Regions from separate parts of the Microbispora sp. H10885 genome, predicted to be linked through region 1. Evidence: riboswitches for the same ligand, from Rfam matches in the RefSeq annotation. Region 1 holds a riboswitch; the other holds the start of a gene.
What was found. A riboswitch is a leader RNA that binds a small molecule or an ion and turns the genes downstream of it on or off. The one in region 1 is predicted to bind cyclic di-AMP.
Positions count from the first base shown of each region.

Region 1 (4,848 bases):
CCTAGGGGGGCGAGTGCACACAATTCACCTGACCACCGCCGACCTGGCGCGGGTGCGGGTCGGCCCGACGCTGGGGCCGATGGCCGAGACCCTGTTCAGCCTGACCACTCTGCGCGGGCGGGGGGAGGAGGCGCTGTTCGGCGCGTGGCGGCGCCGGGCGCGTCGCGCCCCGGACGTCCGGTTCCCGGTGCTGGGCGCCATCGCGCCCGCGGTGCCGCCGTGCTTCGACATGGCCGTCCTCGCCGGCCCGGGCGGCGACTTCAGCGAGGGCAGGGAGAGCTTCCTCGCCAGCCCCCGCCGCGCGGTCGAGGCGGAACTGGACTTCTACGCCGGGCGCCACGGACGGGTGCCGGCCGCCCTGGATGGGCTCGCCGACTCTTCCGCTGCCCGGCGGGAGGTGCTGTCCGCCGTGGAGACGTACCACCGGGCCGCGGTAGGCCCCCACTGGGATCGCGTCCGCGCACACCTCGACGCCGAGCGGGTACGACGCGGCATGATCCTGCTCGACAGGGGAGTGGAGGGCCTGCTGTCCGGCCTGCACCCGGCCATCCGGTGGACGCCGCCGGCCGTTCACATCACCGCGCCGGGGCCCGGCGGCGATTTCGTCCTCGACGGGCGGGGACTCCTGGTGGTGCCCTCGTTCTTCCTGCGCGCCCCGGTGGTGATGTACGCGGCGGACGGACCCGCCGACCCCATCCTGATCTACCCGGCCGCGCTCGGGGCCGACCGCGCGGCGGACGTCTGGACGACGGGCACGTCCGCCCGCGCGCTGGCCAACCTCCTGGGACGCACGCGCGCGTCGGTGCTCACCGCCATCGCCGACGGCGTCCTCACCACCGGCGCCCTGGCCCGGCGGATCGGCATCACGTCGGCGGCGGTCAGCCAGCACACCGGCGTCCTGCGCGAGGCGGGCCTGATCACGACGCGCAGGCACCACGGCGGTGTCCTGCACACCCTCACCCCGACCGGACTGGCTCTCCTCGATCGGCGCCGCCCACCGGCACCCTGATCGCGCACCCGCTGTCGCCGCGCCCAGGGCGAACGTACGCGGGGTGGCTGTGGCGCATATCACGATTAGGTGCCGTCAGTGCGAGGACCTGCGGAAGCATGGTGCAGAAGGTGCAGAAATGGACCTGTTTGCCGGTTTTTCGGTCGTGTCCTACTCGTGATCTACTATGCTTCCGGTCAGTGCGCCGGTGCGTGGTCCTCAACCCGAGGACGACCGGCGACCGCCGAATCCCGGATGTCATCGAACCCGGGAACCGGGGACCCACGTCTCTTCTGGGGTGAATCCGGACCATCCGGTAGGGCTACTCCTGGCCCGAACCCGTCAGCTAACCCGGTAGGCGGCCAAGGAGAGGAGAGCGCGTGGAGTGTCCGCTCCACCTGCCCACCCGGTCCGGCCTCCGTCGCCGGACCACATGCCCGCCCTGGAACGTCTCCAGGCTTCCGGGGTGACGGCGCGCCCGTGACGGGCTGCCACATCTCCCGTTTCTGAATCCCGTCCGACCCCGCCCGCCCGGGGACCGCCGCGGCCGTGTCCGCCGGTGCGTCCGCCGGCGTGACGGTCGGTGTGACGGTCATGCCCGCATGCCGTCGTGCCCGGCGGCGGGTTCGTCATGTTCTGACGCGCGCCATAGGAGCCTTCGATTTCTACCGATCCGATAGCACAGCAGTTGCTCGACGCCGTACGCCCGGAGCTCGGCTACCGGGAACGGCCCGGGAAGCCGACCAAGTTCGGCGAGTGGTACGCCGACAACATCGCCATGGACTCCGACTTCAAGGCGGCTCCCTGGTGCGACATGTTCGTCTCGTGGGCGGCCAACCGGGCGGGCGTGCAGGACCACGTCGGCGAGTTCGCGCTGACCACCCGGCACGCCAAGTGGTTCGAGCAGCAGGGCGCCTGGAGCCGCAAGCCGGAACCGGGGGCCGTGGTCTTCTTCGACTGGTCGGGGTCGAAGCGCATCAAGGACATCGACCACGTCGGCATCGTCGAGAAGGTCGTCGGCGGCAAGGTCCACACGATCGAGGGCAACGTCGACGGCGTCTGGCTCAAGCGCAAGGTGCGCGACTCCAGCAAGATCGTCGGGTACGGCCTGCCGCGCAAGGTGAAGGTGATCCCGAAGGTGACCGTCACCGTCCAGCCCGTGGCGGCGGACGCGGCGGTCCAGGGGGCGGTGGTCCAGGGGGCAGTGGGGCAGGGGGCGGCGGCGTCGGCCACGCGGAGCATGGCCGCGGGTCACGGGCAGCCGCCGGGCACGGCCTTCTCGCCGAGCGACGCCGTCCTGCCGGCCGGGCTGCTGTTCGCGCTCGTGTCGACCGCGGTGACCGGTCTGCGCTTCAGGGCAGCCGCGGCGGCGACGTCCGGCGGACGGCACCGCAGGGGTGGCCCGCGGCGGGAGGGGCACGGCGGCGAGCGACGCGGCCAGGAGGTCGTGGGAGCCGGGGTGTCCGGCCCCGCCGCGGCGCAGGAGCCGTTCCACCTCCCCTATTTCGGCTGACCGGCCGGAGAGGCGCCTGGGAACACTCTGGGAGTTTGAGATCGTTTGCGGGTGTCTGTGAAATTCGGTGACTCACGCGGCTAGGGTGGGCAGCCACCCGCGGAAGCCGTGGAGCTTTCCCCCGATACGACCGCTGGGAGTTGTCTCACATGTACGGGCGCGTCCCCTCACAGACGAGCCAGGATGATCAGTTTCGTCAGGAGATCCTCTCCAGCGACGAGCCGTCCGGCGCGAAGAGCAGGAAGCCCCTCGTCATCGTCGCCGTGATCCTGGTCGCCGTACTCGCGGCGGCGGGCGCGGGCTTCGCGTTGCGCGGCGCCACGGACCCGGGCCCCTCCGCGGGCGGTGCCGGGCAGCAGACGGCGCCGGCGCAGGAGAACGGCGCCGGTGATCCCGCCGAGGCGGGACCGGACTCCGGGACCGGCGCCGAGGACGGTGCGGATGACGGCGCGGATGACGGCTCGGCGGGCGACGCCGAGGGTGGTGGCGCGGACGGCGGCTCCGGAGGCTCCGCGCAGGCGCCCGCCGGAGACGGCACGGGCACCGGCTCCGGCGCCGGTGGGTCCACCGGTCAGGCGCCCGGCGGCACGGGCCAGGTGAAGACCGGGCCGGCCGGAAAGGCGGGCGGTGACACGAAGGGCGGCGCGGGCACCGGCTCCGGCGGAGGCGACGACACGCCCTCGACGGCCGGTGGCTCCGGCGGCCTCATCCCGGGGGAGTGCGCCGCCTCCGGATGCTGAGTCCGCGTGACGACCGCGTACCCGGCGAGTGCGCCGCCGCCGCGAACCCGGCCGGCTTCCGGCGGGCGTACCGGATCACCAGGTCCGTTCAGGCATCGGGTCAGGAGGACGGATCGGGCCAGCCGAGCGGGAACGAGACGGTCGTGGGCGGTTCGCCGGCCGCGTCGGTGAACTCGCGCATGGCGGTGATCAGAGCCTGGCGCCGGGGAGCGGGCATCCGGGCGAGTATCGCCGCGATCTCCGCCTTGCGCCGGGCCGTGACCTCGTCCACGATGCGCGAGCCGACGTCGGTCAGCCGCAGCAGCGTCTCCCGCCGGTTCTGCGGGTTCACCTCGCGCTTCAGCAGCCCGGCGGCGGCGAGGCGGTCCGCCATCCGCATCGCGGTCGAGGGATTCACGCCGAGTCTCTCGGCCAGCGTGACCAGTTTTGTCTCTCCCTGCCCGACCACCAGCAGCATCCGGAACTGCGGCAGTGTGACTCTGTCCTCCGCGGAGGCGAGGGAGCGTGCGGAGATCGCGACGAGCACCCGCGACGCGGTGAGCACGGCGGACGTGACGGCCTCCAGGTCGTCCGCGATCGGCTCCTCGTCCCCATCCTTAGCCATAGGCATCGTTTTTACACGGTCCCAGCCGCCGTCTCGTCATTGCACCGGACAAAGGTTCCCACCCTGTGACCAGGAGTTGTACGGCGAGGACGGCGGCGGTGCGTCCCGACATGCACCTCTGTGCAAGCGCGTGTGCTGATCGCTTCTGTGGGTAGTCGCGGGGGCACGGAAAACACGGAGGGAAACGATGGGCTGGAGCTACCGTAAGTCAATCAAGATGGGGCCTTTCAGACTCAACCTGTCGCGCGGCGGTGTGGGCCACAGCTACGGCGGCCGCGCCTTCCGCGTGACCAAGACGGCGGATGGGCGTCGCACCCTCACGGTGAACCTGCCCGGCGGCTTCCACTGGAAGAAGACGCTCAGTTAGAGCCGGTGCGTGACGCGCCGGGCGTGGCCTCCGGCCCGCCCGGCGCAGGACCCCGGCGGCGTCACTTCTCCGGGTCGCTTCGGGAGAGCGGCGGTCAGGCGGGCTCCCCGATACGGGTATCGGAGTTCCTGGGGCAGGCCCGAGCAGCAGGCATGTCCGGCCTACTTCACCGGATGGTCGGCCCACTTCGGGGTCGACCACAACCGGATCGTCGCGTCCTCGTTGGCGGTGGCGAACCAGCGGCCGTCGGGATGGAACGCCACCGCATAGACGGTGCCGGTGTGGGCGCTGAGGGGTTCGCCGAGGGGTTCTCCGGTGGCCGGATCCCACAGCCGCGCCGTGCCGTCGGCGCCGGTAGTGACGAGCAGGTCACCGCCGGGGTGGAAGGCCGCGCCACGGACCGCGCCGACATGGCTGCTCAAGGGTTGACGGGGATGTCTCAGTACCTCTCGCCCGGTTTCCAGATCCCGCAAGTGCACGCCCCCGTCGTCACCGACGGCGACGAGCAGGTGTCTCTGCGGGTGGAAGGCCAACCCATGGAGAGGGCCGGGGTAGGGCATGAAGGGTTCGCCAATGGACTCCATGGTGGCCGGATCCCACAGCCGCACCGTCCTGTCGACACTGGCGAGCAGACTG
Region 1 covers NZ_JABBWY010000002.1:110,629-115,476, reverse strand. Annotated here, with positions in the region: gene HHX37_RS37585 (ArsR/SmtB family transcription factor) at 14-1,009, shown strand; cyclic di-AMP (ydaO/yuaA leader) riboswitch at 1,221-1,365, shown strand; gene HHX37_RS05600 (CHAP domain-containing protein) at 1,677-2,501, shown strand; gene HHX37_RS05595 (hypothetical protein) at 2,651-3,241, shown strand; gene HHX37_RS05590 (MarR family winged helix-turn-helix transcriptional regulator) at 3,342-3,845, opposite strand; gene HHX37_RS05585 (DUF4236 domain-containing protein) at 4,033-4,212, shown strand; gene HHX37_RS05580 (hypothetical protein) at 4,374-4,848, opposite strand, start outside.

Region 2 (4,848 bases), on a different contig from region 1:
GGGCCGCCGCGAGTTCGACGTGCTGCGCGAGCTGATGCGCGCCGGCGGCGGACTGGTCAGCTCGGCGCGGCTGCGCGCGAGCGTGTGGGACGAGCACGCCGGCGCCGGGACGGGCGTGCTGCGCGTCACCCTCACCTCGCTGCGCAGGAAGCTGGGCGACCCCCCGGTCATCGAGAACGTCCCGGGCCGGGGGTACCGCCTGTGACCCGGCGTCTGCTGGTGTGGCGCAGGCTGGGGCTGCGGACACGGCTCACCCTGCTGTACGGCGGGCTGTTCTTCGTCGCGGGCTCGGTGCTGCTGTGGTTCACCCACCTGCTGACCGCCCGGGCGCTCAACCAGCGGTTCGTCGTGGCGGTGGACAAGGTGACCGGCGGCGCGCGCCCCACCCCCGCGGTGTCCGGCTCCGCCCTGCCCGGCTCCACCCTGCCCAGTGACACGCTGCCAGGTGACACCCTGCCCGGCGGCGTGCTCGGCACGGACGTGGTCGCGCGGCGCATCCGCACCGACGTCGAGCAGGGCGCGGCCGACGTGCTGGACGAGGTGCTCCGGTCGTCGCTGATCGTGATGATCCTCGTCGGGGTGGTCGCGGTGGTGCTGGGCTACCTGGTGGCCGACCGCGCGCTGCGCCCGCTCGACCGGGTGACCGAGACCGCGCAGCGGCTGTCGGAGAGCACGCTGCACGAGCGGATCGCCCTGCGCGGCCCGCAGGACGAGGTCAAGCGGCTGGCCGACACCTTCGACGCGATGCTCGACCGGCTGCACCGCGTCTTCGACGCCCAGCGCCGCTTCATCGCCAACGCCTCCCACGAGCTGCGCACCCCGCTGGCGGTCAACCGCACGGTGCTGGAGGTGTCGCTGGAGGAGCCCGCGGCGTCGGAGGACCTCAAGGCGCTGGCGCGGGCCCTGCTGGGCGCCACCGCCCGGTACGAGCGGCTGATCGACGGGCTGCTCATGCTGGCGCAGTCGGAGCAGGAGATCACCACCCGCAGGCCGGTGGACCTGCGGGAGGTCGTCCGTACGGCGATGGAGCAGATCGGCCCGCAGCCGCGCCGCGGGAAGGTAACCGTCCACGAGGACCTGTGCCCGGCCGTCGCGCACGGAGATCCGCTCTTCCTGGAACGCTGCCTGGTCAACCTGCTGGAGAACGCCGTCAAGTACAACGTGCGGGACGGGGAGGTCTGGGTCCGCCTGCGTGAGGACGACGCCGGGGCGTGCCTGACCGTGGAGAACACGGGGCCGCCGGTGCCGCCGTACGAGGTCGGTGACCTGTTCGAGCCGTTCCGGCGGCACGGCGGCGACCGGATCCGGTCCGCCCGCGGCGCCGGGCTCGGGCTGTCCATCGTCCGCGCCATCGCGGTCGCGCACGGCGGCACGGCCGACGCCCGCGCCCGCCCGGAGGGCGGCCTGGTGGTCACCGTACGTCTGCCCAGGTAGGGGCGACCGGAGTGCGAGCGAAACGTGTCACACGCCGGCGGCCGGTACGTCGCAGGCGCGAACCGGTGTCGTAGGCGGTACAGCACCCCTCACCCGTGACCGTCACGCGAATGCCGCGGGAACATGAGAAGGAATCCAGCGCGACGTGATTTCCCCTATGAGCTGGGCCGTCGCCGCTCAGCGTTGTTTTTTCGGCAAGAACCATTGGGACGCATGAGGATCGCGGGATTGGCCCGGTCTGTGACGATGTCCGGTTGCGGGCGTGCATATCAGGCCGGTAATGAGATGCCGGAAGACGTAATTTCGGGCCTCGGGTCGGTGCGGTATCCGCCGAAAATCCAGCGCATATCTCTGAGCAGCGGAAACGTCGAGGTCATGGAGTGGGGCGCCCGGTGGGATTTTGCGGAGGCTCGGCCGCCTGTCGCAGAACCCTTGTACAGGCGCATCACCGCTCATAAACTCGATGTAATGACAGCCGTGTGATTTGTCGTATCTCGCGCGCTGCCGAGCGCACGTCCGTGACGGTCCTGGAGGAGACGCCATGCCGCTTCCCGATCAACCTGTCGATGGAACGCTCGTGCACCGCCCGCGTCCTCGCAGGGCCGACACCGGGAATGCCGACATCAGCGGAGACGTCTACACCGAATTGGACGGCCTCCGCTACACCATTCACTTGAGCAAACAGGCGGTCATCTGGATCGACGGCATGGAGAAGCTCTTCGATCAGCTTCTGAACGCGTCCATGGAGGCGATCGAAGAACTCGCGCCGCTCTTCGAGGCGATAAGTATCTATATCGACGCCGAGGCGGAGTCGATCAAGGTGGTGTCGAACGGCGTATCAGACGGAAGGGTCAAACTGGTGGGATATATCCCCGATCCTACCGTGATGCCGGAGCCGGACGAGGGCTACGTCCCCCCGGGAGGATGGGACCCCCCGGCCACCGTGAACGGCCTGCGGTGGTGGACTGTCAACTCCATCAGCCTCTACAACAAGCGTTGGGCCTTCACCGCCACCAATTCGAATCCGGACGAGTCCTCGGTGTCGTCGATCTACTTCTCCACCGAGTACGACGGGAACTCCATGCACGTCAACCCCCGGGATTTCCGGAGTACCTACGGATGGCCCTGCCTCCAGGGCCATGCGGAGTTCGACAGCGGGCTGGACACGTGCACCTTCGTCCCCCGCACCGGAATGTGGTGGCTGTTCAACGGCCCGTACTGCGCGAGAACGAACGGCTACGGAGACTCTCTCACCTGGTCGCCGTCGAGACTGACGGAGACGTGGACCGGGCTCGGCCGGATCGACCGCGGAGACTTCGGTCAAGAAGAGAAAGACCACTGGGCCAACGGAATCTCCTGCGCCACGACCGACGGCAACGGCTACTACTGGCTCACCGCGGGAAACCGGGTCGCCGTCCTCGAACCGAACAGCGGAGATTTTCTGCCCATCGCCGGCTGGGACCGTCCCAGGGATCTGACTGAAATATGGCCGGCTCTCCAACACCTGGAGGAGGCCGGAATCATGGGCGACCAGACCCTGAAAGCCCTGTGCTGGGCACACAACGGCAACAGGGCGAAATGGTTTCTGGTCTTCCACAGCACGCTCTTCACCAATTACCCCGACGACGGCTCGGGCAGTTTCGGTTACAACTTCATCGCGTGCCAGTCCGACACGGAGGACTGGTACTACAGCTGGAACGCCATGTTCAACTACCTGAACGGCCCATGGCCGTACCCGTCCTGCGATTGACCGCACCGCCCGGGGTGACGCCATGAGGACGATGGTCGTCTCCGAGCCGGCGGCGCCGCGCCGCCTCGTCCCCGCGCGGGGACGGCGGCGTACACCGGCGTGAACAGCACTGCCCGGCGCGACTTGTAGTACTGCTCGCACAACGGCAGGTGGTTGTGCGGATCTTGGCCGCCATCCGGTCCGGCGTGGTGTAGCCGGGCGACTCCCGACTGGTGCGGTCGATCGATGCCAACGCGCACCTCGAAGGTCACGGGGCCGCGTTGCACTTCACCCCAGGCGCTCAGCCATGCCACCAGCACGTGGTTCGGCCTCCCCCCAGGTCAGCGAGGCGCGTTCGCTGTGAGCGAACAGAGGTGTGAGCAGAGGAGAAGAAGGGGAACGCGGCAACCCCGGCGGGGCGGGCGGACCCGTTCTTTGCCCCCGCCCGCCCGGCATCTCACCAGGTAAAACCCGACTTGTCATGACTTGACTGGTTTGGACGCGTCTATTACGTTTTGGGCAACTCGGGGCCCACTTGCTCATCTCAGTGGTCAAGAAAGCCCACCTCACACCGACGCGGCCGGCCGATCTCGGCCTGCCGTTCGGCTGCCTAATCCGCGCAAGCGGAGCCGGGGACCCAACCTCTTCCTGGGGTGAATCGGCATACCTGCCGTAGGGCGACTTCCAGCCCGAACCCGTCAGCTAACCCGGTCGGCAGCATGGAAGCAAAGGGAGTCCGCCCATCATGCACGCCCTCACGACCTGTCTGCGCACGGCCCTCGCCGGCGGAGTCCTCGCCTCGGCCGTGGCGATCGCCCCGCCCGCCGCGCAGGCGGCGGACAACCCGGCGGCCGGCAAGGGCACGGCCGCTGTAGCCGCGCCGTCCCTGACCGAGATCGCCGCCCGGCTGCCCAAGGTCGGCCCCCAGGACGTCATCAAGCTGGCCGCGAGCCAGGTCGGCATCAGCGAGGACGCCGACGGCGGCGGGACCAAGTTCCAGGAGTGGTACATGACCAGCCCGCGCGCCCGCGAGACCCTTGCGCGGGACGGCGGGGCGCTGGAAGAGTACGAGAACGCCCCCTGGTGCGACATGTTCGTCTCCTGGGTCGGCCAGCAGCTCGGCATCCAGCCGGTCATGGGTTCCGACGCCTACACCGTGGAGCACGCCCGCTGGTTCGCCGACCACGGCCGCTGGGGCCGTACGCCCAAGCCCGGGGCCGTGGTGTTCTTCAGCTGGAGCGGCAGCAAGAAGATCGGCGACATCCAGCACGTCGGCTTCGTCGTCAGGGACAACGGCAACGGCACCATCCGCACCGTCGAGGGCAACACCGGGAACGGAGCCGTCGAGGCCCGCACCCGCCCCACCTGGCAGGTCGCCGGGTACGGCTACCCGGTCTACCCCGCCGAACTCGCCTCCTGACGAGATCCCCGCAGGAATACTCGACCAAGAAGCCTCAGAGCCGCGGCGAACCCGGGCCCCTATGACCGGGGTCTCGTGTTCACGACCGCGGCTCTCGGCTTGTGGCCGGGTCAGTGATCAGCGGGTTCCCACCACGTCATGAACTCGCATTTCATGGCGCAGCGCGCCGCGATGCGTAGCATCGACGGTCGTGTACACGATCGGGGAACTGTTACGGCAGTGGCGGCATCGCCGGCCGCTCAGCCAGCTCGATCTCGCGATCGCC
Region 2 covers NZ_JABBWY010000009.1:132,152-136,999, reverse strand. Annotated here, with positions in the region: gene HHX37_RS24210 (response regulator transcription factor) at 1-205, shown strand, start outside; gene HHX37_RS24205 (HAMP domain-containing sensor histidine kinase) at 202-1,434, shown strand; gene HHX37_RS24200 (hypothetical protein) at 1,976-3,184, shown strand; cyclic di-AMP (ydaO/yuaA leader) riboswitch at 3,761-3,895, shown strand; gene HHX37_RS24195 (CHAP domain-containing protein) at 3,909-4,583, shown strand.
Region 2: linked by a shared signal. The riboswitch ahead of HHX37_RS24195 (CHAP domain-containing protein) and the one ahead of HHX37_RS05600 (CHAP domain-containing protein) in region 1 are both predicted to bind cyclic di-AMP.